DNA from 3 places in the Alteromonas sp. OM2203 genome. Region 2 is predicted to be linked to each of the others. Evidence: predicted binding sites of a transcription regulator. Region 2 holds the regulator's gene; each other region holds the start of a gene.

What was found. The regulator sigma-54, encoded in region 2, starts transcription at its own class of promoters, with help from an activator protein. The targets are predictions, from matches to a motif close to GTTGGCACGNNNNTNGNNT.
Region 1: a site for sigma-54 is predicted at 2,781-2,799, ahead of ACM0P2_RS04975 (flagellar assembly protein T N-terminal domain-containing protein). Genes of this name have one in related genera too.
Region 3: a site for sigma-54 is predicted at 5,572-5,590, ahead of ACM0P2_RS19365 (glucan biosynthesis protein). Genes of this name have one in related genera too.

What each region holds. Positions count from the first base shown of each region.
Region 1 is NZ_CP183209.1:1,122,070-1,132,128, forward strand. It holds gene ACM0P2_RS04965 (LapD/MoxY N-terminal periplasmic domain-containing protein) at 1-700, opposite strand, end outside; gene ACM0P2_RS04970 (transglutaminase-like cysteine peptidase) at 707-1,387, opposite strand; gene ACM0P2_RS04975 (flagellar assembly protein T N-terminal domain-containing protein) at 1,537-2,718, opposite strand; gene ACM0P2_RS04980 (LPP20 family lipoprotein) at 3,099-3,584, shown strand; gene flgN (flagellar export chaperone FlgN) at 3,702-4,133, opposite strand; gene flgM (flagellar biosynthesis anti-sigma factor FlgM) at 4,163-4,492, opposite strand; gene flgA (flagellar basal body P-ring formation chaperone FlgA) at 4,595-5,314, opposite strand; gene ACM0P2_RS05000 (chemotaxis protein CheV) at 5,585-6,514, shown strand; gene ACM0P2_RS05005 (CheR family methyltransferase) at 6,530-7,360, shown strand; gene flgB (flagellar basal body rod protein FlgB) at 7,558-7,992, shown strand; gene flgC (flagellar basal body rod protein FlgC) at 7,995-8,417, shown strand; gene ACM0P2_RS05020 (flagellar hook assembly protein FlgD) at 8,449-9,135, shown strand; gene flgE (flagellar hook protein FlgE) at 9,150-10,059, shown strand, end outside.
Region 2 is NZ_CP183209.1:804,431-814,489, forward strand. It holds gene ACM0P2_RS03565 (HPr family phosphocarrier protein) at 1-125, opposite strand, end outside; gene rapZ (RNase adapter RapZ) at 125-970, opposite strand; gene ptsN (PTS IIA-like nitrogen regulatory protein PtsN) at 1,059-1,502, opposite strand; gene hpf (ribosome hibernation promoting factor) at 1,516-1,803, opposite strand; gene ACM0P2_RS03585 (RNA polymerase factor sigma-54) at 1,834-3,315, opposite strand; gene lptB (LPS export ABC transporter ATP-binding protein) at 3,389-4,114, opposite strand; gene lptA (lipopolysaccharide transport periplasmic protein LptA) at 4,117-4,668, opposite strand; gene lptC (LPS export ABC transporter periplasmic protein LptC) at 4,637-5,215, opposite strand; gene kdsC (3-deoxy-manno-octulosonate-8-phosphatase KdsC) at 5,212-5,760, opposite strand; gene ACM0P2_RS03610 (KpsF/GutQ family sugar-phosphate isomerase) at 5,761-6,741, opposite strand; gene ACM0P2_RS03615 (calcium/sodium antiporter) at 6,744-7,700, opposite strand; gene mlaF (phospholipid ABC transporter ATP-binding protein MlaF) at 8,308-9,108, shown strand; gene mlaE (lipid asymmetry maintenance ABC transporter permease subunit MlaE) at 9,105-9,881, shown strand; gene mlaD (outer membrane lipid asymmetry maintenance protein MlaD) at 9,891-10,059, shown strand, end outside.
Region 3 is NZ_CP183209.1:4,416,620-4,426,678, forward strand. It holds gene nudE (ADP compounds hydrolase NudE) at 1-35, shown strand, start outside; gene cysQ (3'(2'),5'-bisphosphate nucleotidase CysQ) at 39-884, shown strand; gene ACM0P2_RS19355 (YceI family protein) at 1,011-1,595, shown strand; gene mdoH (glucans biosynthesis glucosyltransferase MdoH) at 1,735-3,726, opposite strand; gene ACM0P2_RS19365 (glucan biosynthesis protein) at 3,707-5,338, opposite strand; gene ACM0P2_RS19370 (outer membrane beta-barrel protein) at 6,094-6,648, shown strand; gene ACM0P2_RS19375 (YheU family protein) at 6,700-6,933, opposite strand; gene ACM0P2_RS19380 (hydrolase) at 6,989-8,023, opposite strand; gene ACM0P2_RS19385 (TIGR02444 family protein) at 8,041-8,544, opposite strand; gene ACM0P2_RS19390 (ATP-binding cassette domain-containing protein) at 8,531-10,059, opposite strand, start outside.

The DNA of each region.
Region 1 (10,059 bases), 320 kb from region 2:
GATAGCGCAGAATATCAAGCCGCGTATTTTCTTCCTCCATGATTTTCTTGGAATTTGCTGCTAAGAAATTCATTGCGCGAACTACCCGCTTTAGCTCGAGTGTTCGCGGTTCAGGTAGTTGGATAAAGCGCATTTTCTGGAATGATTCAGCTTGAGCAACCACGCCGTTGAGTGGGCGTATAATAAAACGGAGTGCCCATCCTCCGATAATACCGGTAATAAGTCCCAGAAGGGACAGTCCGATAATAAGTCGTTGAGTGGCGCGCCACATTGAAGCGACAGCAAAGCTCGTGTCCGTCTCAACGTAAACCGTGCCATATTGTCCCCAGCCTTCGCTTACTTGCGCAATACCCAGTTTTACATCAGGTGCAAAATTCTTTGCGAACCATGCAGGCGTATCTGCATTTATTTGTTCTTTATTACGATGAGCTGACACTATTTCGCCATCCGCCTTTTGCAGAACTATCGAAGCATAGTGGCCAATATCAAATTGAGACATGATGAAAAGATCTAGAGAAACGGAGTCCTTATCAAGGCCGCTCAAAGTAAGTGCAAGCATGCTGGCATTATCCACGTTTTTTGAATAAAGCTGCTCTTCTACGTATTGCTTCGTGGTGAAAGCATGAATAGACACGCTACCCGCAATTGCAACAAGGACAACGACTAAAATCGCTAGCCATAATTCTCTTGTTATTGACATAAATATTTATGACCTTCTGCTAATCCCTTCTTTCTTCATACGCTCAATAACATCTCGCCACCGTGACAGTCTGCTTGTTGACGATGAAACTTGCGTTTTTTGACCGGGTTGCCAAATACCTGAGTCATTGAAACTAAATACAGGTATGAGGTCAGTTCGTTGAGAGCCGGGTAAAACGTTCGACACTAAACTATCTAGCACTAGAGGATCTGATGAAGGGGAGTCATAGTATCCTAAAACCATGTGCGCTTGCGTTACTCGGCTTCTACCGATTTTTGCCTTAACGTAAATTAACCGAAGTTTAGCACTATCAACACCTAAGTGTAGCAGAGCTATATACTTTGCAATGGCGTAATCCTCGCAATCGCCGCGCGAATGACCAAAAAGTTCAGATGGCGTAGCCCAATAGTCCTTTTCATTAAATACGACATCGTCGGTTGCATACTGGATATGTTCATCAAAAAAAGCATTTACGCCGATGAGCTGCTCATTAGTACTTTTATTTTCAAGACTGCTTAGGGTGCGAGCTAGCGCCTCCACATGACGGGCTTTATCAGCACCAAATTTTTCGGTTACTTGCCTTTCAAGTTGAGAGAACTCAATAGTGTAATGCCGCTCGATTTGCTGAGCGGCCTGCAATAATGCGATAAGTGCTAAACAACTCGATGCGAGTAGATGAAAGGTCATAGATTAACAAAGTAGGTTATACGAAAGTCTAAAACAAGGTATCTCTCTTACCTTGAAGGATAAGTATGTAAAATAATACTTTGTTATAGATATAGCATGACGTTTGGCAGAAACCAAATTTCCTAATTAAGCGATTTAAAAAACTTTACCTACTTTTTAACTACAAAATCGTTATTTTGAATATTTGCCGTTATCCCTGCATCAGAGATGACTACTGATGAATTGCTAAATGCACTTTCTACGATAAATGTACCGGGGTAAAGCGAGTATTGGAGGTATTTCCTGCCGCGGTTATCTATGACTTCTTTTGCTTGGTAGAGATACATTTCATCTTTTTCAGAGATACCGTTGTCTCGGCCCAAAGAAACAGAAATACGATTGTCTACCACGTCAATTACTCTGCCTGTAATGGGCTGACAAGCGGTAGATTCTTTTATATCTTCTACCGCTTCACTTATTACACCGTCAATTGCCTGTCCATATCGCGATAGCCAAAAAGTTGATGAGAATTCATCAACATCTTCAAATCTATCAAATGTCCATTCTTCCTCTCCTTGGTAAGTTGAATTAAAAAGAAGTCCGCCATTGATTCCATCATATAATTGCAGCGACATGGAAAAAACGCGGCGAGGGACACTGTTACGCCAAGGTGAGAAGAGAGAAGTACCTTTTTCCTTACCCATGCTTAAATCGTTGATTACACCAATGATGACAAACTGAGTATTACCTTGCGCCGCGAGCGTGCGTATATTTTGGTCGGTATAGCGGCTGTCGAATTTAGCAGTGTGAGGAGCAATATATGAAATTTTTAAGTTTTCACTTTGGTTTTGCATAGCGTCCGCAAATCGTTGAGTAAAAGCTTTGTCGAAATGAGGAATATTCCCTTGTGTTAATTGGGCTCTATTCCTTATTCTGAAATGGGTCGTCGCAAAGTGCTTTTCGTCATGTTGAGCAGAACAGATCTTTCCCTTTGGAAAAATGTCGGCTCTTACTCTAACGGTCACCACATCACCATTAAATATTTCATCAACAAGTTCAAGGTGCTCTACTTCGCCGGTAGAGCGTATGGTCATTTCTTCGTTCTCAAGTAAACCGTTTGTTAGCTTTGCAACACTTTGTACAGACGCGCCAGCAAAGAGCATTGCTTGTTTAAGTGCTTCTTGTGTAGCTGTTCGTTTAGCAGCTGATTTGTTACCATTTACGACAACAGCCTGTCCAGTGGCTTCATACCACGCGGCATGCGCTTGCCCAATAAAAAATGCTAGAAGGCAAACTAGCGCCACAGCGATATTAAAAATTCTTGCCAGTGTTGTTTTGCTAATGTGTTGCACCGCACACCTCTATTGTAGATAAGCTCATGCGTATGATTAAACCCCTTTGTTTCGTGAGAACTATGCGAGAACAGTGCCAAGTAATAACGCCATTATTCAGTTGATCAAAATAGGCGCATATATTGCTAGTCCTTACTGTTAATAAGGCTGCTAGTTAGTTAGCCAACTATGTTGATCAAAGCTTTACGTTAGATAGGGTGAGTAGACTGCGGCAGCGAAAGCAAACGCATTGACTACATGCTCGTAAATTAACGGTTACAGATAGGTTAGGCTAAGGCCGGTCCACGTTCTTAGCACAAGGTTGCAGGGTTAGTGATTTTTGCTAGATAAAATGCGACTCATCATTAATAGATTAGCGATGCAAGTTGAGGTTTAAGCGTATGTATTTGCGTAAATTGAAAAAATCTAAAGTTATTATTCAAGCGGCTGTTCTTGGTTTAGTGCTTGGCGCTGGCGGCTGTGGCATCGTTGATAAGCATGTTGAGTGGGAAACTGTTGAGCCTGATTCTTACCCTGTTTTGAAGGCTGTTGGGTACGCGCCGATTTCCTCCCAACAAGGTGACAGTGACAGTGTGAAACTTATTATGGCCATGAAAGCGTCAAAATTAGATGCATATCGAGAGCTCACCGAGCAGGTGTATGGTCAAAAAATTGAAGGGAGTCAGTCTGTTTCTGGCCTTGTTGTAGACAGCGAAAATTTACGTTCTACTGTTGAAGGAATTATTAGAGGCGCAGAAGTTGTCAAGGCATACCCGGTAGGAGAAGACACCTATGTAACTGAACTTTCTCTCGACATGCAGCAGGTTTACAACATTTATCTGTCTACGGCTAAACCAAGAAGAGTAAAAGACGTTAAGTATTACTAGGGCGTGTATGTTAAGACGCTGTGACGAAAAGTAGAAAGTGGGGGGCGTGAAGTGCATTACCCCACTGAACAGAGATTCTCTCAACCAGCACACATATCGTAGATGAGAAAGCTATGCCTAGGCGCTGACGCCTGACCCAAGCGTACCACCCTTGGGCTTGCCTTTTTTGTCATAGGTGAGCGATTCTTTCGCGCGAACTTCCATCATCAAATTGCGTAAATGTGTGAGGCGCAGCTGTCCTTGCTCTACGGCTTTTTGATTGATTTGTGTTCGATACTTACAATCGTCGAGAAGACGGTTCGCTTGTTCCATCAACAGCTCGTCATTGTCTGACAACGACCCTTTGTCGCGAATAATATGCTCAATTTGCCCATCGAGCGTTTGTATATCAGATAGCAGCTGCGTCTTCTCATCAAGCAGGTTCATTAACGACTCTGCATCGCGAGAACTGATCAACTGAAGCTCTTTTTCAAGCAAAGTAACAAGCGTAGAGAGTTGCTCTACCTGCTTGGTAATCGCTTGTGTTGTTTGGCTGCTATGTTCTGTCACACGTCTTCTCTGTTTTTTGTCTAGCGCGATTATTTAGTACTAAAAATTTCTGATTCCAACTTAGCTATTTTATTCGCAAGTACCTCAGGGTTAACTTTGTAATCGCCGCTTTGAATTGCTTTCTTAAGGCGATCGACTTTTTCCTGATTCACAGGTGCTTCAGAACCTTTTTTCTGCACCTGACTAAGTTGCTGTGCCGATTGAGTCAAAGAAACAGAATCCTGACGTGGAGCAGGAGCGGTCTGCGCAGTTTGCGCCGAAGCTTGTTGCTGAGATTGTTGCGTCTGGTTTTGCTGCGCAACCTTCCCATTGTCAATAGGTGTTTTAGGTAACCCATTGTTTATATTGTTAATTGCCATTTTAAGTCCTCACTACCTTTTTTGCCTCAGTTTAGTTATCGGCCTTTTGGCAAATTTCTTTAGCAAAATTATGCACAAAAAAGTAGAAAATAACCGGGCCTTTTACAAGTGTATCACGACTTCTTCAGGGCTCGCGACTCTTGCAATAATCGCCCTATTGCTACTGGCATTTAAAACTTTAATGTTGTCACCTACAACGCCGTCTTGTTGGGCAATACCGGCAGTCTTAACTTCCATTCCTGCAATTTCTGCAGTAATCGTTATTCTATCGCCTTTACACACGAAGCATAGCATATTTGATTGAATAGCTTGGCCATCTGTCACTCTTCGTTTCATTCTTGCACCGATAAGTCCATCCATGTCGGTAAATGCGGTGTGGCGCAGTCGTCTTATGTCTACTTTAGCCAGCGCTAAATTTGATGATGTAAGCACCGTTCCCGGGCTTACTGCGCCTTGTGTAACTACTATTTCCTTCGTGCGAGTCACTTGACCACTAGTAAATAAGTACCAGTCGTTATTTTGGCAACTAACTCGAACTGAAATATAGGACTGGCTCAGTGCTTCTTGGGAAACATGGTATTCAAAGCCTGTTGGACAATTGGGAATATTTATCCGATCGTCTATCTTCACAACATCGACATCAATGTTAGTATCCTGCGCATTATCAGTAAGCTGAGCCAAAAGATAATGTCTGGCGCCTTGTTCTACTTTTTCGTGATTAGACAGTGCTGCTAGGCAGCTCGTTGAACATGCTCCAAGCAACACAAACGAAAGCAATCGGGTAAGCAACAGGTATATTTTTTTGTTTATTCGTTTCATCATGACTTTTCGTGTTCAGTTTATGAGTTTTTGACTATGCTTAAAAACATCAGTCCAGCGACACATTGGATTAAATCGTAAAGCGCGTATTGAAGTTCAATATGCGCTGATTCCATGGCAGGTATAACAACTCAACGAAGGTTGAGATTACTAAACACACTAAAATGACACCAAGCGTCATTTTTCTGTCGTTTGACCTGCAAAAATTTAGTGATATTGTCTATCTTTACTATCAGAGGCAATGATCATGCCCAGTATTTTTAGAGGTGACCTATGTCGGGTATTTTAGATTCAGTTAACCAACGAACTCAGCTCGTTGGACAGAATCGCTTAGAATTGCTGCTGTTCAGACTTAATGGCCGTCAACGCTTCGGCATTAACGTGTTCAAAGTACGTGAGGTGCTTCAATGCCCTCCTTTAACCGCAATTCCAAAGCTCAACCCGTTGGTTCGCGGGGTCGCGCATATCCGTGGGCAAACCATTTCGGTTATCGATTTAAGTATGGCCACTAAAGGCCGCAGAATAGAAGATATTTCTAATGCTTTTATCGTTATCGCTGAATACAACCGCTCTGTACAAGGCTTTTTGGTTGGTGCTGTTGAACGGATTATCAATACAAACTGGGATGCGATTATGCCTCCTCCACAAGGAACTGGCCGCGCCAGCTACTTAACGGCGGTGACAGAGGTAGAAAATGAACTTATTGAAATTCTCGATGTAGAGAAAATACTAAACGAGATTTCACCTCTTAACGCAGAGGTAAGTGCAGAAGTGGCCGAAGGGCTAACAACCGAAGGTCAAGAAAATAAAATAATCTTTATTGCCGATGACTCATCTGTGGCGAGAAACCAGGTTAGAAAAGCACTTACATCCCTTGGGCTTGAAATAGAGCTTGCTAAAAATGGTCTGGAAGCATTAAACAGGTTGAAAGAAATTGCAGAGGAATATGGCGACGTTACCAAACGTGTTGGTGTTTTAGTCTCAGATATTGAGATGCCGGAAATGGATGGTTATACCCTCACTGCGGAAATAAAAAATACGCCTGAATTGCAAAAGCTGCACGTTGTTCTCCACACCTCATTGAGTGGCGTGTTCAACCAAGCAATGGTTCAAAAAGTGGGCGCCGATGATTTCATCGCTAAATTTCACCCTGATGAACTGGCTACCGCGGTACAAAAATGGCTGATGACAGAGTGCGAATAACGGAGCAATATAGGATTGGCTAATAAAGACGTTTCGCCAGCAAGCTACTTGAAGTTCAGGGAGTTCTTAGAGAAGCAATGTGGGATAGTGCTTGGTGAAAATAAGCAGTACCTCGTTCGCAGCCGACTAGCTTCTTTACTTTACAAGCACAAGTATGAATCCGCTGATGAGTTGATTGACGTCGTGGTTCGCGGGTTTGACAGAGCGTTGCTTCAAAGCGTAATTGATGCGATGACCACCAATGAAACACTGTGGTTTCGCGACAACTATCCCTTTGATCTTCTTGTGAATAACTTGCTTCCCTCACTTTCATCTAAGAATCAGAGGATCCGCATTTGGAGTGCCGCGTGTTCTTCGGGACAAGAGCCGTATTCTATTGCCATGTCTGTTCTTGAATATCAACGACAGCGACCCGGCGCTCTGAGAGCTGGTGTTGAAATTGTTGCTACCGATTTATCATCGGAAATGCTGCAAAAATGCGAACTTGGACTTTATGACGAACTATCTCTTGCCAGAGGTTTATCGCCTCAGCGTAGACAAGCCTTTTTCCAACAAGGCGACAACGGCATGATGCAGGTTAAACCTGAAGTACGTCGCATGGTGACATTTAGAAGTCTTAACTTGCTTACAAGCTATGCTGCGCTGGGCCGTTTTGATATCGTTTTTTGTCGCAACGTGTTGATTTACTTCTCGGCTGACGTAAAACAGCGCATACTGCAACAAATTGCCGGGCAACTGCAGCCTGAAGGCATACTTTTCCTTGGCGCTTCCGAGTCAATTAGTGCTGCGAGCTCTACCTATAGTATGGTCAAGTGTCACCCTGGACTCTACTACCAAAAAAAATGATCTAACTTAGGGGTTTGAATATCCAAAGTTTTTTTTGGTTAGTTCGAACCCTCTTCCTCAAAATTCCCGTCAAAAAATCATTATGGCATTTGCCTTGCTAACTATTTTCACAAACGACAGTTAAACGAAAATAAGCGACGCCGTATTTTCCTTATATTGTCATCATGAAATGTTTTAAGTAAGTCAGAGGTCATTGTATGGCTATAAACCTAGATAAACTGGTTGGCTTTCACGAGTCAGCACTAAAGATACGCACAGAGCGTATGGAAGTGATTTCAGGGAATCTAGCGAATGCGAATACGCCTGGATACAAAGCGCGGGATATCGACTTTAACAAGGCGATGCAGTCTGCAATGCAAGAGGCATCAAGCCATTCATCTAGTCGTGCTTCTTCTGGCTTAGTGCGGACAAATGATCGCCACTTAAGCGGCAATCCTTCGTCTGTAGCGGCAAACTTTGACATGCAATATCGCGTGCCAACTCAGCCAGATACCGGAGACGGCAATACGGTGGAAGTGCAAGCGGAAAGAAATCGATTTTTAGACAATGGATTGCGCTACCAAGCCAGCCTCGAATTTTTAAATGGAAAAATCAAAGGCATGAAAAAAGCGCTTAGCTCAGGAGGTCAATAGTCATGAGTTTATTTAACGTAATGCAAATTTCGAGCACGGGTATGGAAGCCGAAAACGTACGCCTAAATACCACGGCCAGTAATATTGCCAACGCAAACTCGGTCAGCAGCAGCTATGACGAGACATACCGAGCACGTCATCCTGTTTTTGCTACAGCGTTACAAGATGCGATGCGCGATCAGTCAAAAGGTGCGGGTGTTCAGGTGAAAGGTATTGTTGAAAGCGATGCTCCGCTTCAAGTTGAATACGCACCCAACAACCCAATGGCAGATGAGAATGGCTACATCTATAAGCCTAACGTTAATATTGTGGAAGAGATGGCAAATATGATGTCTGCATCTAAAGCCTATGAAACAAATGTTCAGGTAGCTGATACAACAAAACGCATCTTTCGTCGCGTATTGCAGCTTGGTCAAGGGCAATAATTAGCCGCATGAATTTTGTGAGGATTAATCAGTGAATACTATAAACAACACCGGCTTAAATACTGACATGTATTGGCAGGAAGAAACCGTCAAAATTGCCGATGGCACCGAGCAACAGCTTACGCAGGAAGACTTTTTCTCGATGCTTACAGAGCAGCTTGCCAACCAGGACCCCACTGCGCCAGTAGACAATGACCAAATGGTGGCGCAAATGACATCGTTCACGATGGCTGATGGCATATCCCAACTTAATGAAAAATTCGAGTCGTTTGCTGCTTCAATGACCTCGAATCAGGCGCTCCAAGCATCTAGTCTGATAGGTCAGAACGTGCTTGTTCAAGGCAATGTTGGCTTCATGGCCTCTGAAGGAGACGGTTTGTCGGGTGTGGTTGTGAACGAAAAGACGGTTCAAAACATGACGATAAGTATCGAAAACCAATTTGGCGAAGTAATTAAAACCATTGACGCAGGTACGCAAAGTGCTGGCAACATTGAGTTTGAATGGGACGGCAAAGATAAACATGGCAATTTAATGGCTCCTGGTGAATACGTTATCAGTGCCACCGGAGAGCTAAATGGTGAAGGTGTTCAGTTAAACACTGCAGTTAATCGTCATGTTGGAAGTGTAAGTTTGGCAAATAGAGGCCAAGGGGTAATTTTAAATTTGGATGGTGATGTCAGTATCAATCTTGATGACGTCATTCAAATCGGCAGTTAGTAGGAGAATCAATAATGTCTTTTAATATTGCACTGAGTGGCGTTTCAGCCGCACAAAAAGATTTGGACGTAACAGCCAACAACATCGCAAACGTAAACACGGTTGGCTTCAAAGAGTCTCGTGCTGAATTTGGTGATGTTTATGCAGCATCTCTTCTTGCAGGCGGCAAAACAAAAGTGGGTGATGGTGTTTTAACTCAAGAGGTTGCTCAGCAGTTTTCACAAGGTAGTCTTCAGTTCACTAATACATCGCTAGATTTGGCGATAACCGGCAATGGCTTCTTTGCTACGGTGCCTGAAATTACATCGCGAGATTTCTCTTTCACGCGAGCGGGTCAGTTTAAATTAGACAGCGACAATTTCGTTGTAAATAGTAATGGTGACAACCTGCTCGGTTTTCCAGTTAACGCGGATGGTACTAGTGCCTCTGTTGCATTAAGTACGACAGAGCCAGTGCGTATTCCTGATTCTTCAGGTTCTCCGCAACAGACTGCAGAGGTAGATATTCGAATGAACCTGCCTGCTGGCGATGCAGGTTTAGATCCACAAGATTTCAATCCTGATGACCCATTGACGTACAACGCTGCTACATCAGTAACCGTATATGACTCGCTTGGTGATAGCCATGTAATGACCTATTACTTTATAAAAGATGGTGCAGCAGGTGTAGATAACGAATGGTATGTTGCCACAGCAATCGACGACACCCTTGTTGATATGACGGACTCTACTGGCGCAAATACCGATCCTGCTACAGCGGTTAATTCTGTTGGCGGTAATACGGGTAATGCAGTAACGGCATCTAAACTTATCTTCTCTCAAGGCGGTGATTTTTCAGGCATGGAGACTCCCGATGGATTGCCAACCTTAGACTTTAAAATGCAAACGGAAGCGCTGGGCGCAGGTATTCTGGCCAATGGTTCAG
Region 2 (10,059 bases):
TCCTTGTCGCCTTTTTTCAGAATGATCTTGGCGTCAAATTGATTTGCAAGTTTAACAAGCTGTGTAGCTGCTCTAGCATGCAGGCCGAGCTTGTTTACAATAGTGAGCGTTTTTTGAATCGTCATTATTGGTTTAACTCCCTATGGCGAATTTGAACATCTGGATGAATTTCGCCGAAGGTTTTAGATAAAGTCTGAGCGATATATACCGAGCGGTGCTGCCCGCCGGTACACCCTATTGCGACGGTGACATAGCTTCGGTTGTTGCGCTCTAAATGAGGTAGCCATGTGGTTATCAGGTTTTGAATTTGCCAAATGAACTTGGTTACCACTGGTTGTGAGCCTAAGAAGACTTCTACCGGTGCATCAAGGCCAGTAAGGTGCTTAAGGTCGGGCTCCCAATGAGGGTTTGGTAGAAAGCGTGCGTCAAAAACATAGTCGGCGTCTTTTGGTATACCGTGTTTGAAGCCAAATGATTCAAATACCAATACAAGACGAGAGCTTTTTTTACCAAGAATGCGCTCTCGAATTAACTCCGCGAGTTGATGTATTGTTAGCTTATCAGTATCTAAATACAGGTCTGCTCTTTCTACAATAGGCGCAAGTAGTGCAGATTCGGCTTTTATTGCCTCAAAAAGTGATTTGTTAAGTTTGGCGAGAGGATGAAGACGACGGGTTTCGCTAAAGCGTTTGACGAGTACATCGTCGCTTGCGTCGATATAAACAATCGTCATCGACCAAGATGAGGGTAGATAATCAAGTATCTCGACTAGGTCATCAGGGTTCTTAGGTAAATTTCTGACATCAATACTCACCGCGACTTGATCGTATTCATCAACAACCGTGTGAGTGAGGGTAGGGAGTAGATTTACCGGAATGTTGTCAACACAGTAATAGCCTAAATCTTCTAGTGCTCGTAGCGCCACAGATTTACCAGAACCCGAACGACCACTGATTATAATCAGCTTCACCTCATTTCTCCCTAATAGACTGGTTTTATCTTGTTTGCGTTATCGATTGAAACGGCTCAATTGCCCAAATACAAACGGGCATTAGAAATTAACATAATGCAGAGAGGATCTCATCGCTCTTTGTAGCGCGGCGTATTGCCTTAATCGTCTCTTTGTCGCTCAGTTTACCGGCAACTGTTGCCAAGGTTTGTAAATGCCCTTCGGTTTGCTCTTCAGGAACCAGTAAAGCAAAAAATATATCTACCGGCTTTTCATCTAAGGCGTCAAAATCTATAGCCGGTGTACAGGTTACGACAATTGCAATTACTTTATCGAGACCCGCTAAACGTCCGTGAGGCAAGGCAATACCGTTACCGATACCCGTGCTTCCCATACGCTCTCGAGACATTAGACTGTTGAGTACCGTCGCCGAGTCGATGTTCTCATTATTTTTGGCGGCAATATCTGCGATTATCTCAAGAATTCGTTTTTTACTATTACACTGAACCGCACATTCAGTGCGGTCCAGACTTACGATGGCTTGTATGTCCATGCTTAATTAACTACTAATGTTTTTTCAGTTTTTCCTTATGCTTGATTACTTGCCGGTCGAGTTTATCAACCATGCTGTCAATCGCCGCATACATGTCGGTGTTTTCTGAGGATGCGAATACTTCTGCGCCACTTAAATGAACAGTCGCTTCGGCTTTTTGATTTAATTTTTCAACGTTCAGGATGACATGCACATTAGAAATGTGATCAAAGTGACGTTCAAGTTTGCTGAACTTCGTATCGACATAATTACGCAAAGAGTCGGTGATTTCGACATGATGACCAGTAAGGTTGATTTGCATATTTCGTCTTCCTTATATTATAGAGCCCGTTTAAATAAGGCTTTTGCGTTGGTTCGACGGCGGGATCGATAACGATTCCCGGTATTTTGCTATTGTCCGCCGAGCGACTTTTATGCCTTGCTCGGCCAACAATGAAGCAATCTTGCTATCACTTAGCGGCTTGCTAACATTTTCAGCGGCCACCAGCTTCTTGATCAATGCTCGAATAGCGGTGGATGAACACTCACCACCAGACTCTGTCGCAACGTGACTTGAAAAGAAGTACTTCAGTTCAAAAATACCACGTGGTGTGTGCATGTATTTTTGCGTCGTCACACGAGAAATAGTCGATTCGTGCATATCTACCATTTCTGCGACATCATTTAACACCATTGGTTTCATCATTTCCGGGCCGTGCTCGAAAAAACCCATCTGCTGCTGCACAATGCAATTCGCAACCTTCATCAGGGTTTCATTGCGTGACTCTAGGCTCTTTATGAACCACTTGGCTTCTTGCATGTGTGAGCGGATGAATTGAGAGTCGCTACTGTTCTTTGCACGACGACTCATCGCAGCGTACTGTTGATTCACGCTTAATTTAGGCAGGCTGTCGGGGTTTAATTCTACCACCCAACGACCATTCTTTTTGGCGACTGAAACATCAGGAATAACATATTCAGGCTCTTTAGTAACTAAAGCACTACCTGGGCGAGGATTCAAGGTTTGTAACAAACGCATAGCCTCACGCAGCTGATCTTCCTTCAGGCGACTCTTACGCATTAACGTGCGATAGTCTTTGCTACTAAGAAGGTCAGAGTACTCTTCGATTAACTGCTTCGCTTCAGCGAGCCACGGCGTATCGTCTGAAAATTGGCGAAGCTGAACCATTAAACACTCTTGAGGTGTCCGTGAACCAGAACCAATGGGGTCGAACATTTGAATACGCTTTAATACGCACTCTACTTCGTCCATCTCTATAGGCTCTTCTAAGTCATCATCGTTTACCGCATCAAGAATTTCTTCAAGAGAGACGGTTAGATAGCCAGATTCATCAATCGAGTCAATAATCGCCGTTGCAATTGCCCGGTCAGTTTCCGAGAAATGGGTCAGGCGCATCTGCCAAGAAAGGTGTTCTTGAATATCGTCAGTAGTTTCGCCTTGGAAAATCTGTTCATCATCACTTGATGGACCTGGCGCTGGCGCTGAAGATGCGGAATAATACTCATCCCACGTACTGTCGATAGGCAACTCGTCAGGGAGATCGTTTTTTTCTAACGCATCTCCGGCTTCCAGGGTGTCGCTTGATGCAGTAGCAGACGCTTCTGATGCTCCATCATCATTATCGAGATTGTTCTTTTCTGATTGAGGCTCGTCATTACCTTCCTCAACTTCTAACAGTGGGTTAGAGTCAAGCGCCTCTTGAATCTCCTGTTGAAGATCAAGAGTAGACAGCTGCAGCAATTTAATAGCCTGCTGAAGCTGAGGTGTCATGGTAAGTTGTTGGCTAAATTTTAGCTGTAAAGATGGTTTCATCTACGTCTTATTTAAATGCTCTAAATTGAATATACCAGAGCGAAATTGAAAAATGACAATTCGGTTACATTAACTATAGCCTGAATTGTTCGCCTAGGTATACATCCCTTACTTTTTGATTACTTAAAACCTGTTCCGCTGTTCCTTGCGCAATAAGCTCGCCATGACTCACAATGTACGCTTTTTCGCAAACATCCAATGTTTCTCGTACGTTATGGTCAGTGATAAGGATACCAATTCCTCTATCACGAAGATGTTGTATTATCTTCTTTATATCATTAACTGATATTGGATCAACACCAGCGAATGGTTCGTCTAATAAAATAAATTGTGGATTTGCCGCTAACGCTCGTGCTATCTCCACCCGGCGTCGCTCACCACCCGACAAACTCATACCCGCACTATTACGTATATGGTTGATATTAAATTCATCAAGTAGTGCGTCAGCTTCTTCTTCTTGCTGGTGTGAATTTAAATCTTTACGAGTTTGCAAAATTGCCATGATATTTTCGTGAACGGTCAACTTTCTAAATATTGATGCCTCTTGTGGAAGGTAGCCAATTCCGCGGCGTGCGCGCTCATGCATGGGTTGATGAGTGAGCTCGTTTTCGTCAATTTCAATCTTGCCTTTGTCCAGGGGTACCAGACCTACAATCATATAAAACGTGGTGGTCTTACCAGCGCCGTTTGGACCAAGAAGACCAACAATTTGCCCTGTAGAAACAGAAAGGCTAACGTCTCTCACCACTTGACGAGATTTATAAGCCTTAGCAAGGTTAGTTGCGCTAAGAGTGGCCATGGCTATTTGTTGTCCTCACTATCTTTGTCTTGCTTTTTCGATGTTTTACGAATGGTGTCAGGCGTAAATACCGTCGTAACGCGACCTTCACCATCTTCTCCGCTGCCGCCAGTAGCAAGCAATTGCTCGGTAATCATATCAAATGTAATGTTGTCACCTTGCACTTTACTCGTGTCTTGCTGAAGTTCGGCATTGCCAGCGAGAGAAATGGTGCGGTTAATAACCTCGTAACGAATTTCATTGGCTTTTGCCGAAACAGGCGTGCCGTCTTCTAAAGTTTGAGAGTAGCTCGCCGGTTTGCCTCTAGCGATGAAAATTTCACGACCGCTACCTTCACTGGCGATAACTTCAACTTCGTCCGCTTCAATCAGTAGTGAACCCTGTGTGATGAGAACGTCTTCTTTATAAAGTGCAGTCTTGTTTTTCCCATCAATAAACTGGGTGTTTGAACCTATTTTTATGGGCTGCGAAAAGTCGTCTTCGCTCGCGATCACCGCACCGCTAGCGATGGCAAGAAAAAGGCTAGTTGCTAGGGGAATAAGTGGTTTGTACATGATCTAATAGCTCGTATTCTTGTGTGCGTAAATTCGCGTTAAACCCATTGCTCAAAATAACGTACTGAGTACCTTGTATTTCAACGGGCTGGTCAGAAGTCATTTGTTTGGTGTCCAAATTTATTTGAATATATTCGGTTGATAAGCTTTGGACAAAATCATCGCTCGTTTGGTTCTCAATAACAACGCGATTTTCCAGCTGAATAAGCTCGTTGTTGTAGAGTGTGCCTTCTTTAGCCGTAACAACCCAAGGAGACGTTGCATTTTCGGTATAAAGGGTATATCTAGGTTGTTGAAACAAGACAAAACCTAGTTGGTCGTAATGCTCCATTGATTCAGCAAAAACCTTATGGTTCAGCTCCCCCTCTTGATTGTAGAGGGTCGTGGTTAAATTTTTCGCTTTATAAGTGGGCTTTAATGCGTCATTTTCACCACTGCTCTGCGCTTCTGGCTCCTCTTCCATCCATGTTGGTACATACATCAACATCGCTAGAATAAAAAGCGAAGATATACTGAGTCCTAAGCGATTAAAGCCAAATTGGCTCATACACTTGCTCCGAATATTTCATTCGCCACACCCTTGGCTTGTAAAATGGTGTCCGATATTTCACGAACCGCACCAAACCCCCCCGGGAGTGTGGTAATCCAGTTGGCTTGTTTAGCGACAAAAGGATGCGCATCGGCAACCGCAATCTTGACTGCTACATGCTTAAACATACCTGTGTCAGGCATATCATCGCCAACTGCTGCCACGTCATCGGCATTTAGTTCGAGATTTTCCATTAGTGCGCTCAAAGCCTCGGCCTTGTTTTCCTCACCTTGAATAATGTGCGCCACATTCAATGCTTTCATTCTGTTTTCAACAATGGCTGAACGACGACCCGTGATGACAGCGACATTAACATTATGGCTTACCAAGGCTTTGACGCCGTAGCCATCTCGCGTATGAAAGGCCTTTAGTTCTTCGCCCGCATTGCCTAAATAAATTCGGCCATCTGAAAACACACCATCCACATCACATACCAATAATTTAATCTTCGATAGTTGAGTGAAAAGTGTGTCATTCATTTCTGTGTATAAGGTTGCTGGCATTTATAGCACTCCCGCTTTGAGTAGCATATGCATATTAAAGGCTCCCACGGGTTTGCGCTGAGAATCTGTTACCATAAGCGCACTGATTTTATGGGCTTCCATCAAGTTAAGCGCCTCTACAGCGAGTTGCTCAGAAGTGGTTGTTTTACCGCCTTTTGTCATTACACTTTCAACCGAGGCACCGTGAACGTCAATACGAGCGTCTAGAATTCGGCGTAAATCACCGTCAGTGAATACACCAGTAAGTGTACCATCAGAGGCAATAACGCCCGTCATCCCAAGGCCTTTTTTGGAAATTTCAAGAAGTGCGTCAGCCACTGAAGCATTCAAACTAACAAGCGGAATATCGCTACCAGTAAGCATGATGTCATGCACTTTAAGCAACAGCTTTCTTCCTAGACTCCCCCCCGGGTGTGACAATGCGAAATCGTCAGACGTGAACCCTTTCTGATCGAGAAGAGCCACAGCAAGCGCATCGCCCATAACTAAGGTGGCCGTGGTGCTTGATGTAGGGGCTAGGCCTAATGAGCAGGCTTCTTTATCCACACTGATATCGAGCACTACATCAGCGTGTTGGCCTAATGAACTTGACGCGCTGTTTGTCATCGCTACCACTTGAATTCCCAGTCTTTTAACGACTGGCAGCAAGTTAACTAATTCGTTTGTTTCACCAGAATTAGAAATAGCTAATAAAACATCACCCTTACTCAACATTCCCAAGTCACCATGATTGGCTTCACCAGGGTGCATGAAAAAAGCGGGTGTGCCTGTACTTGCCAGCGTGGCAGCGATTTTGTTTCCTATATGCCCAGATTTCCCCATTCCGCTAACAACAACTTTTCCCTTGCAGTGGTATAGAATATCGCATGCTGCAATAAAATTGTCGTTTAAACGTTCTGCAAGGTTCGCTATAGCGTGCGTTTCAATGTCGATAACGCGTTTTGCTGAGTCGATATAGTTCATCTGAGTTTGTGTATTCATGATTATCCGAACAGCCAGAATTGGTAGCCAATGAAGCAAGCAAGAAGTATAAATCCATTCGTTCTTGATATTGTACGCTTACCGATTAAATCAAAGCTGAACAAGAATAGCAGTAGCGTTAGTCCAAGCATTACGTACATATCTCGATTATAGACATCTGGATCCAACAAGCCTGGCGCTATTAACCCCGGCATTCCAAGTACGGCGAGCAGGTTGAAGATATTAGAACCAATAATATTACCAAGGGCTAAATCATCCTCACCTTTGAGTACGCCGGCAATGCTTGCAGCAAGTTCTGGAAGGCTGGTGCCAAAAGCAATGATAGTTAAACCAATCACCAAGTCAGATATCCCCATATACCTTGCAATTTCTACAGCGGAGTTCACCAAAAAATGTGCACTCAGGGGCAAAATGACCAGACCCACACCAATCCATATAAGCGCAGATGTATTTGAAACGCCTTTAGGTATTTCGTCAGCTGTTTCAGCTATCAACGGGTCTTCTTTGTCTACTTGTAGCGACAGCCAGGCCATCATGGCTAATACAAAAATAAACAGAGCAAGTAGAATAATGCCCTCGTAAGACTTAAGTTCGCCATCGAACAAAAAGCCGATAGCAATAAGGGAAATAATAAGAAGAGCCGGAAGCTCTCGCTTTAACGTTGTTGATGAAACAATCAGCGGCTTAACCAATGCTGTTATGCCAAGGACAAGAGCGACGTTGGTAATGTTCGAGCCCAGCGCGTTTCCTACAGCGGTATTCATATTACCATTTACAGAGGCAATGGCGGATACCACGATTTCAGGCGCAGAAGACCCCATAGCGACAATCGTTAAACCGATCATCATAGGTGAAATACCGATGTTCTTTGCTAGCGCTGAAGCACCATAAACAAAACGGTCAGCGCTCCAACTAAGTACAATCAGCCCAATAAGAAAAATGACGATGTTTAAAAGCACAACAACCTGTAATAAAAAGTATTTCGCTAGATTGTCGCAAAAAGAGTGCCATTTGCCTATGCTCGCATTACTTTATTTTTATCAAATGCTGCGAAATGGTAAAAACCTGTGTTAAATGAAGAGTAAATCGACAAATTAGTCCTCGTTCGTTGCCTTTGATTGGCAGCGATAGCAGCAACACTGCATGTTGGTGTTCAGTTTCCATTAACAAACTATCAAATACGATAGACGTGCTCACTCACTTTCGACTTGTTGTCTTATATAAGAAGTGCGCTTGAGCGCGCGTGACCTTACATTCGTCTTAATCGAACATAACTTGTAACTTTTTGACTTTTGCGAGGGGCTTGAAAAAGCGTACAATGACACTAAATCACATCGCCCAGCCACGACTTTTTACCAATCGTGTTGATAAACTACACTGCCGAGTAAACTTTATTGGTATTATGTGTTCTTAAAGTAAACTCAAGAGTATACATTTACAGTAAAATGTTTAAGGCATAGAAATTGAATACGCTAGGCAACCTATTCAATTACTCTTTTAAAAGTGCAGTGTGGGTGAAATTTTTACAGCCACTTTCTTTCGTCAGGGGTCGACATTTAAGTACTTATGGATCATTTAGTTGAAGTAGATAACCTAACTTTCAAGCGTGCTGACCGCGTTATATATGACGGCATTTCGCTCAAAGTACCCAAAGGTAAAATTACTGCGGTAATGGGGCCTAGTGGTATAGGTAAAACAACGTTGCTGCGCCTTATTGGCGGGCAGTTAACGCCAGATGAAGGCGACGTGAGATTCGATGGTGACTCGATTGTTTCTATGTCGAGAAAGTCCCTTTACAACACGCGCCGAAGAATGAGTATGCTGTTTCAGAGCGGCGCACTTTTCACCGACATGAGCGTGTTCGACAATGTTGCGTTTCCGCTTCGCGAGCATACCAAGTTATCTGAAGATATTATCGCGACCATTGTCGCTTTAAAGCTACAGGCTGTGGGATTGCGCGGTGCTGCTCAACTTATGCCAAGCGAATTATCTGGTGGTATGGCGCGCAGGGCTGCACTTGCAAGAGCGATAGCGCTTGATCCTGATTTAATCATGTATGACGAGCCATTTGCAGGCCAAGACCCTATTTCCATGGGGGTCTTAGTAAAGCTTATTCGTGAGCTTAACGATGCGCTTAGCCTAACAAGTATCGTTGTTACTCATGACGTAACCGAAGTACTCACTATTGCAGATTATATTTATATACTGGCTGATAAGCGCGTAATAGGTGAGGGTACGGCTCAAGAAATCAAAGAAAGTGATTCTGAGCTGGTACAACAGTTCTTAAAAGGTAAAGCAGATGGTCCAGTGCCATTTCACTACCCTGCACCTGATTTGAAAACGAGTTTTTTGGGGGGCGATAAATGAAGTACTTCCAGTCAGTCGGTGCAAAAACGATCGCTAAAATAACTTCAATTGGACGTGCCACATTAATGCTGTTCGGTGCGCTAGTGGCAGTTCCTCGCGTTAAAAATATTCCGTTAGTGATCAAGCAGCTTTATGTTGTAGGCGTGCAGTCGCTCCTAATTATCATGGTATCTGGTTTGTTCATTGGCATGGTGATGGCGCTCCAAGGCTATACAATTTTGGTTGATTATGGCGCTGAAGGGAGCTTAGGTCCTATGGTGGCTTTGTCGCTACTGCGGGAACTGGGCCCGGTTGTGACTGCATTGTTGTTTGCTGGTCGTGCTGGCTCAGCGTTGACAGCTGAAATAGGCTTAATGAAAGCCACAGAGCAATTAAGCAGCTTAGAAATGATGGCGGTAGATCCGCTTAGGCGTATTGTGGCTCCTCGCTTTTGGGCTGGAATGATTGCCATGCCAATGCTGGCGATTATTTTTAGCGCCATTGGTATCCTAGGCGGGCATTTGGTCGGCGTGGATTGGTTGGGCGTTGATGCGGGCAGCTATTGGTCAATTATGCAATCAACAGTAGATTGGAACCAAGATGTCATAAACGGCGTAATAAAAAGCCTCGTGTTTGCCTTAGTTGTGACGTGGATTGCCATATTTAAAGGTTACGATTCTATTCCGACATCGGAAGGGATCAGCAAAGCGACTACTGAAACAGTGGTCTATTCATCATTAGCAGTATTAGGGCTGGACTTCGTGCTTACCGCCCTTATGTTTGGTATCGAGTAGGGGTTAGGAATGAGTAAGTATAAAACGGAAGTGATGGTTGGTATGTTTGTCATGCTTACAATAGGTGCATTGTTACTATTAGCACTTAAAGTGGCAAATCAAACGGTAGCGACCGAAGGTGACACCTACACGTTATATGCAAAGTTCGACAATATTGGCGGGCTGAAACCAAGATCTG
Region 3 (10,059 bases), 940 kb from region 2:
TGTTTTTAGCTCAAAAGTGGTTTAAGGAACAATAAACTATGCCCGATGACGCCCATGCCGACCTACTAGAACTTGCAAAAAAAATTGCCGTTGAAGCTGGCGAAGCCGTATTAGAAGTGTACGACAAAGGTGAGTTTGACGCTTACCAGAAAGAAGACGAATCCCCTGTCACCAGCGCAGACTACCTGGCAAACGATATCATTAACAAGCGCCTAAAAGCCGCTACACCTGATATCCCCATTCTTTCTGAAGAAAATAAACACGCAAGTTTAGAAGAGCGAAAGCATTGGCCGCGATATTGGCTCATAGACCCGATCGACGGCACTCAAGAGTTTATTGCACGAAGCGGCGACTTTGCCGTAAATATTGCCTTGATCGAAAATAACGAACCAACCATTGGCGTTATATTTTGGCCTCCCGGACAATCACTGTATTACGCTCAAAAAGGCCAGGGCGCATTTAAATCATCGCCAGATGGTGATCACCCGATCAAAGTGCGTAAGTTAGACGACCCTAAAAATAGCGTTGTTATGATCGCTATCAGTCGTCGTCAGTCGCGAGAAAAAGTACTAAGTAGAATGTGCGCAAAACGGGTATATCAAACCCTCCCTCTTGGAAGTTGTTCGCTGAAAGCGTGCTTTATCGCAGAAGGTAAAGCAGACGTGTTTATGCGTATTGGCATCACTGGCGAATGGGACACGGGGGCATCTCAGTGTATTGTTTCTGAAGCAGGCGGCAGTATTGCAGCTGCAAATTTTGAACCTCTCACCTATAACCAACGTCATTCGCTAGAGAACCCAGATTTTGTGGTAATGGGCGATCAACGAGTGCCATGGCAAGATGTTGTCCAGTATAATGATTTTGTAAACCCGCATCGGCATTAGCGCGTATCAAACTGATAGCGCAGCGTGCTAACCAACGTATAATAGCGTGGTAATGTTGCTGGGCCTCATTACTCTGGTCGTGGTTAAATCAAGCCAGATGGAACCCAATAGTAGAAGGAGTAACCTATGATTATTACACGTATTCGCACGTTATCGGCAGCATTGCTGACTTGTGGGCTAGCGTTCCCTGCTGCAGCCGATTGGTCAATTGACGGCGAAACCAGTGTGCTACATTTTTTATCAACGAAAAACGCCCAAGTTACAGAAATTCATAAATTTGATAGCTTCGAGGGATCGTTGTCTGATAGCGGTAAACTCAGCGTCGCTGTGGATTTGTCGTCGGTTAATACGGCAATTGATATTCGTAACGAGCGGATGCAGGAGATGCTGTTTAACGTAACGAAATTTGCACAAGCGACCTTTGAAGCAAGCTTACCTGAATCGATGATGAATCTTCAGACAGGTGATGTAGTTAATGGAAAAGTGAACGGTATACTAACGCTACATGGTAAAGCGGTACCTACTTCATTTTCTGTGCAAGCCAGTAAGGTCAGTGACGATATGTTATCAGTATCAACCACAGCACCTACGCTTATCAAAGCTGAATCTTTCGGTCTTGCTGATGGCGTAGCTGCACTTCAAAAAATTGCTGGCCTTAAAAGCATCACAACAACGGTTCCTGTGACATTTTCAGTAACATTTGAACAGTAACAGGTTGGCAAATTGGGGGAAGAAACCCAGCTTTTGCCTGCACTACTTTCAGTTAAGGTTGTTGTTCCCTGATACCAGTCCGCATAGATAAAAAACCGCACATTGAGTGCGGTTTTTTTATGCTCGTATTACTCAATACTTAGTGGGCGCTATTTGGCAATCTGTAACGCATAGGTAAAGGCTTTTCACCAAGCGCCTGCACCGGCATACTTTGCCATACATTATCTGGCAGTGTGGGCACCTCTGCTTTATGCTGTGTAATTGCAAAATAGTGCATCGCTACGCGTAGACGCTTGAGGGCTTTGCACTCGTAAACCTCTTGATCGATAACGAATACTCCCCACTTCCGCATAATTACGCCTAGCTTGTCACTGCTTGTTAAACGAATAACAGGCGCGGCCAATACCATGCCTACTAACACAGGTAGCAGCCACATAAACAGCGAGGGCGTAAAGTAGAATGTGGTGACTCCCCACGCTACTGCTAGACAACTCATGATTTGCGTATGTTTAATTGCAACGCTCCAAGGTACCTTACGTCCTTCACGCTCTTGCGCTTCCCACTTAACGGAATGACCAACAAAAACACTGATCACAAAATAGCTGTGGTAGAACATCATAAGGGGAGCAATAAGCACAGCCATGGCCAGTTCAACAACGGCGCCTTTGATCAATGACCACGCTCCGCCAAACTCGCTGCGACGCTTAATTAACGCTAATGCAATACCCAGCACTTTCGGTAAAAACAGAAGCGCTGCGGTTCCCCACATCGTCACCATCATCATGTCTTGACGAGCCACTTGCCAACTTGGGAAAAGTTGATACTCAGAGACGAAAAACTCCGGTACTGACGTTGCACGTATTAACGCATCGGCCGTGCCCAACGCCAACATGCAAAATAAAATGAGTGAAGAAATATAAGCGAAAGCACCAAATAAAAAGTGCAGACGGTTCGCCATTTTAAGGCCTTTCACATTAAGCAGCCCCAAATGCTGTATATTGCCCTGCACCCAGCGACGGTCGCGAATGGCGTAATCAACAATATTGCTTGGTACTTCTTCGTAGCTGCCTGTTGTATCGGTAAGCAAGTAGGCCTGCCACCCAGCACGGCGCAATAAAGCGGCTTCTACAAAGTCATGACTTAATATTTCGCCACCAAATGGGGCTCGCCCTTCAAGTGTAGGAAGCCCGCAATGCTGCATAAAAGGCGCAATACGAATGATGGCATTGTGCCCCCAATAGTTGGCGCTATCGGTCTGCCAGAATGACAATCCAGTGGCAAGCATTGGGCTATATAAATGGGCCGCAAACTGTACAAAGCGACCAAAAAATGTGTTCTGGCGCACCGGCATTGGAATAGTTTGCACTAGCGCGGTATCTGGATTTTTTTCTATACGACGAGCAAGATCTTGCATCCGCTCTCCGGTCATAACGCTGTCCGCGTCAAGCACAATCATTGACTCGTAATTAGCCCCCCAGCGTTCGCAAAACTCTTTTAGATTGCCCACTTTTCTATGAAGATTTTGCTCGCGGCGACGGTAAAAAACCTGATTTGAGAACGCACCTAAGCGTTTCTTTAGACGGGTAAAAGCGCGCAGTTCAGCATCGGCCTTTTCCATATCACGGGTATCACTTAGCATGTAAAAATCAAACTGAGCGCTATTTTTGCTTTCCATCAGCTCGCGAATACAGGCCTCGAACCCCACCATAATACGACGGGTATCTTCATTATACACCGGCATTACGATAGCGTGTTTCTGCGTCAGTGGCATATCAGCACTAGGCTGCGCTTGTTTTTTCCGTAAGCTAAGCGGGTCGATATTAAAAAGTTGTAGAAAGAAACCGATTATACCGGTCCAAAAAGCCATACATAGCCATGCAAACAGGGTAAGCCCTAATCCTAACTGCGCAATTTCTAAATTAGTCAGCCCATTAGGTAAAAATATTTCGTACAAACTCCAACCGGCCAGCGCCGTACTTGGAATAACCAGCATTGCCATGATGAACAAACGCATATGCTCTCCTTTTAAGATGAAATGTGATTGACGCACCGCGCCGTCACTTTTAACCTGAGGTACGGCTTTAGCCTCGTTAGATGATGTGTTCACGGGGTTATTTTGGTTGATAGACATAGTTCCAAACCTCGCTTACACGTTTACCGTCGTGCTCAATATATGCACGCATATCAACGGTTTGCTTCTCTTTAGGTTTTACGAAAAACGTGGCACGCCATTCTTGACCATCAGCAACAGGATAAAGACGCTGCTTTGAAATTGTGCCGTTAGTGCCCTGCACAATAAGCTTCATTGACTTGTCATCAAAAGACACTGAAGAAGGAGCGCTGAAGTCTACACTGAACTGTCTAGTAGTATTTAAACTGTCGTTTTTGAACTCGTCGCCGGGTAGCACAGCTTTGCCCTGACGGGTACGTACTACAGACGCGAGTTTACTTACAAATGGATTCTGCTCTACGGTCTTCAATTCATAAGCGAAGTAGAGGGACTCTCCTGACTTAAACGGCTTTTCGGGGGTCCAAAAGGCGACGATATTATCGTGAATCTCAGACTTAGTGGGAATTTCTACCACTTCTAACCGGCCTTTCTCAAAACCAGCTTCAGGTGTTACCCAAAGGCCTGGACGTAGATGATAATTGGCTTCGGCATCTAGATAATTATCCCATTCATCATCGCGTTGAAGCATGCCAAACCCCTTAGGATTTGCATCGCTCAAAGAGGTAACCTGCAAGCGGGCTGGGTTAGTAAGCGGTCGCCAAATTTCTTCATCTGCGTGAGTGACCATAAGCACACCATCGCTATCGTGTACTTCGGGGCGATAGTCATCATGACGCTTTTCAGTGTTCTCGCCATACAAGAACATACTGGTAAACGGTGCAATACCAAGCTTACTCACATCATCTCTAGCAAATAGCCAGCTTTCCACTTTTACACTAGTGTCAATATCTGGCTGAATGACAAATTTATACGCGCCAGCTACTGAGGGGCTTTCAAGACGTGCATAAATTGTTATCGGCTTACCTTCGCTAGGCTCAATTATCCAAAACTCGGTGAAATGAGGGAATTCTTCGCCTTTCGCCAACGCCGTATCAATAGCCAAGCCTCGAGCTGAAATGCCATAAACCTGATTTTTCCCCACAAGGCGAAAGTATGACGCACCTAGAAATACCGCGAATTCATCTTTGTACCCTTCGCTCTTAATTGGATAATGAACGCGAAATCCCGCAAAACCAGACTTTTCGTCGGTCAATCCAGCCAAGTTCGATGCAGAACCATCGTAGTTAAACATCTCACTATTAAACGCAAGTCGCTCTGGTTTGTTATCCCCACCAATAGTGTGAATAGTGACTGGGTATTCATATAAAAAGCCAGGGTGAAAAAACTGCAGTTCATAGTCGTTCTCGCCGTGCCATAAACTCTGTTCTGGCTTAAAGCGGATCGACCGATAGGTGGTGTAATCTATCTCTTTTAACTTACTGTTTAATCCATGATCATCCTGCTCATAGCTTTGCGTTGCCGAATCGCGCGCAGCATCGATAATTGACTGTAAAACCGGTGACGTTTTTTGAGGCTGATTGCTGTCGTTAACCTCGATTGCCATGACTTGCTGAAAATTAACGAGTGCGATAACACTGGTCATCGCTAAAAGAATGCGTGATAGCACGTGTTTACGTGAATGCTTTGCACTCTTTTGTGAAACGTGGTCGAAAAATAAAACTGGCTTAGCCATTTGTCCTCTCCTTTTGAAAACAATAGTCATCCAAGTGATGGTGAACATAAGTGTGGTTCGTCGCTTCCCAGCGGATAAGTGCACAAAACCAACGTGGTTACTTCTGCTCAAACTCGAAAAGGTGCTCTACTACTTTCCTTCCACCCTCGTGATTACCTGCTTTTTAATCACGAATTCCCACGAATTCCATGCCGAAATGGCAAAGGTGAAAATTGGATAACTCGTAGGCATATCAGCAAAAGGCGTTCCAACACGATAGTGTGAGCGCCAGGAGTGATTTTTTGCTTTTACTTACAACAATTTGCGAAAAAACTTATTTTAAACCTGGCCCTATTACCAGTGTGTAAGAACGTCCGATGACCTAGACAAAAGGATAACTGTTGTTTTTTAGAGACAGTTAGTCATGCCAAAATGTTTAGAGAATGCACAATCTCTTAGCTTCCTTACATAAATCAATGGGGTACCCCTTTAAACCACAGGGTGTTTTTTATTTTTTAATCAATTACTTATGAGAAATTCACACAAAAAATTCTGAGCAACATGCTGCTGTTGGCAAAGCCTTTGCAAAGTTTCTAGTGAACGTCATCTTGATGATCAAATCTGATGCGAGTTCTTTATGGAAAGAATAACGATGTCACAAAAGGAAATTTGTTTTTTGTGTTCATCAATCCGGCAGTTCGCAACGTCCGGTTTAGGGCGTGCTAAACACGCTTTTTAATATTAAGCGGGCTGCTGAACATTTAAGGAGTTATCACATGCGCAAAGCAATCACACTTATCACGGCAGCACTGACTGCAGCTACACTTCCTCTTTCAGCTATGGCAGACAAACCAGACTGGCGTTATGTGGAAGGTGGTTACACTAAGATGGACTTTGATGACAACGAGTCATTCGAGCCAGATGGTTTGACCGTTAACGGTAAGTACCTTTTAAACAGCAACTGGTACCTTAACGGTGAATACAGCTTCTTTGAAGAGGGTAACTTCGACTTCGATATGTTAACCCTTGGCGCCGGCTATCGTTTACCTGTAAATGCCACTACCGACGCGTATTTCGGCGCAAACTTAGAGCGCATTGACGGTGATGTAAACGACGAAACAGGCTACAGCATTAACGCAGGTCTTCGCTCAATGATTACAGAGCAAGTAGAGCTAGCGGGTGAAGTGGGTTACTACGATGTTGACGACGGCGAAGCTACATTCAGAGTAGGCGCTAACTACTATATCACCCCTCAATGGGCAGTCGGTGCGAATTACCGCATTATTGATGATTTGGATATTATGCAGGTCACTGCACGATACGCGTTTTAAGCCTCCCTCTCCTCAGGAAGGTTGCCGGGTTGCTCGACCCGGCTTTTTTGTTTATTCAGTCTCGTCACTCGGCTGAATATCTTCTTTTCTTTTTATGTCCACGCTTTCATGAAGTTCTGAGTAAACTAGCACGGCTTCACCTGACTTAAGTCTCTCTAAGACTTGTTGGACTTTAACGTCTAAAGACACTTCTTCTTCGCCATAGTCGGTTCCTTCGCGCAGTACAAAAGATTCGGCCAAGCTGTAAAGCGTATCGGCTTCTAGCGCGTCGATGGGAACTATCATTAAAACTCCTCGTTAAGAACGTAGATTGCAATTTTTACGACAAAAACATCGCGATTTAGCGGCTTACATAACTACAGGTGGAATTAACGGGCAACGCTTCGCTGACAAAGCGTTTCACACGCTCATGCAGCCACACTTTCGGGTTCAGTATAGAGCCTTGCATAAACCCTACATGTCCACCACGCTCGCTCAGCTCTACCGTTACATTGCGGGCAAGCTCTTCTTCTTTGGGCACAATAAGATGGTTCATAAACGGATCATCAATGCTGTGCAGTACTAACGTGGGACAGTGAATTGCACTTAAGAAATGATAAGCGCTACACTTTTCATAATAATCTTGGGCGTCAGCAAAACCGTGAAGGGGTGCCGTGATTTTTTCATCAAACTGGGTAAAGCTGGTAATATTATTTACATCGCTTTTCGTTAGCTGAATGAGTTTGCGATAGTCGATGTACTCCATCTTTTTGCGCAGTGTGTCTTTCATACTGGTAAGCAGATACTTCTGATATACCCTTGAAAAGCCTTGGTTAATAGACTTTGCACACTCGGAAAGCTTGAGCGGAGAAGATATAGCAACAGCGGCCTTTAGCCATTTTTGAGCTGGATGCTCACCGAGTAACTTCAGCAACATGTTTCCGCCAAGAGAAAAACCAATAGCCACTTTTGGGATTCGTGGGAATTTCTCGTGCAGCCACTCTAAGAAAAAGCTCGGGTCTTCCGTTTCACCACTGTGATACGCTCTTGCTTTAAGATTCGGTACGCCGCTGCAGCCACGATAGTGCATCATCACCACCTGCCACCCATTGACTGATAGCTGAGCCATCATATCGTTAGCGTAATGCGACCTTATACTGCCTTCGAGACCGTGAAACATAACAACGATCCCCGAGGTTTCTTGTGGCTTAGGCCCCCAAGCAACATCGACAAAATCATCGTCAGGTAGTGTTAATCGCTCCATGTGGTAAGACAAAGGTAAACGCTTTTGAATGAAGCGCGGCCAAATCGTCTGCACATGGCGGTTCTTGGCCCATCCAGGCACCTTAAAGCTACTTTTTACAATCTTTCCATGTGAAAGCGCTGATTTACTCATTCTATTTTCTTATTCTTTTACGATAATTCTTTAATCACTAGGCTGACAAGACGACGGGCTTCAGCATTATCGCGAAGACCATATGCATTGATAAACGCGGCCACAGACGCATTAAATACCGACCCTGTCGTCAACTGAGCTTGCCCTAGATGAACCACTGATTGTTCATTAAAAGCAGCTACGATATCGCGCTGCTGCTCGCGCTCAAGCTCAAGCTCTTCAGCTTTCAGCGCAGCGTAAACGGCCGGGCCTGCCCCCTTGTCAGGGTGAGCCGCTTTACGTTTGGCTCTATGAACCTTAAGTTTTTCTTCAACGGAACTTGAGGCCTCTATTACCGCCTTAAGTTGAGGCAGGTTTATAATGAAGTTGTTCTCAAGACACCAGCCTACTAGCAGTAATACGTTTACATTAACGTTGTGATTATCTTGCAGTAATATTGCAAGTGGCGCCATATTTCCCTTGGTGTAGCGGGACACACTGTAGTCCCAAAACACACCAGGTTCGAGATTAAGCGATTGCATTGTCATACTCTTCTCGCTTTAGCTCAATTTGTTCTTGGGCATCTAACCAGGCCATCTCTTCCTCTTCAAGCTGCTGCTTGAGTTGAGTTTGCTTGTCGAGCAAGGCTAAAAGCTCTGCTTTTTTATCATCGCTGTAAAGGGATGTATCGCTTAAAGACTGTTCGACTTCCGCAAGTGCTGCACTGTATTTTTCCATCGCCTTCTCGTGTTTCTCAATGGCTTTTTTAAGCGGCGCGACACTTTGCCTAAACTCGGCTTCCCGACGTTTTTCTTCCTTACGGTCTACTTTACGTTCCGGCTTATTTTGCACGCCGTTTTCTTGCTGCGCTGCTTTTTTATCATCGCTGTTTGCAATTTTCGCTTCGCTGTTAGCTTTAGCTTTTTCTGCTGCTTGCTGCTTTAAAATCCAATCTCGATAATCATCTAAATCACCTGTAAAGGGCTCTACTTCGCCGCTATCTACCAAGTAGAAATCTTCACACACCGATGAAAGCAAGAAGCGGTCATGCGATACCAGTACCATGGCACCCTCAAAACCTTGAAGGGCGATATTAAGCGCATGGCGCATTTCTAGGTCTAAATGGTTTGTAGGCTCATCCAGCAACAGCAAGTTTGGCTTTTGATAAACAATTAATGCCAGCACAAGACGCGCTTTTTCACCGCCCGACATGGGTGCTACAGGGGCTAACGCTTCATCACCGTTAAATCCAAAACCGCCCAAATAGTCGCGTAATTGTTGCTCTGTTGCTTTTTCATCAATACGCTGCAAATGCAAAAGCGGCGTGGCATTCGCATCCAATGTTTCTAATTGGTGCTGTGCAAAGTAGCCAATTTTTAGACCCTTAGCAGTATTGAAAATACCTTGCTTAGGCGAGTGTACACCAGCAAGTAGTTTAATAAGCGTCGATTTACCTTGTCCATTGCGCCCTAGAAGCCCAATCCGGCTGCCTGGCACCAAGTTTAATTTCACCTGCTGCAGTACGATATGATCATCATACCCCAGCTGGATCTTTTCCATTTGCACGAGCGGGTTGGGCAACGCAGTAGGTGGGGCAAAAGAGAAGCTAAAGGGGCTAGCCATATGCGCAGGCAATAAAGTTTCCATTTTTTCCAACTGCTTAATACGACTTTGCGCCTGCTTTGCTTTACTCGCCTTCGCTTTAAATCGCGTAATAAACGAATTCAAGTGTGCTACTTTTTGCTGCTGCTTTTCATACTCTAGATTCTGCAAGCGAATACGCTCTGCACGCTGGGTCTCATAGGCTGAGTAGTTACCCGTATAAGTAATCAATTTTTGCTGCTCTACACTAATAATTTGAGCAACGGTGTTATCAATGAAAGCTTTGTCGTGAGATATCAACAGGAGAGTGCCAGCATAGCGTTGTAACCACTTCTCTAACCATATAACGGCGTCTAAATCTAAGTGGTTTGTTGGTTCATCCAGCAGCAGAAGGTCTGACGGGCAAAGTAGTGCCTGCGCCAGATTTAAGCGCATTCTCCACCCGCCGGAAAAGT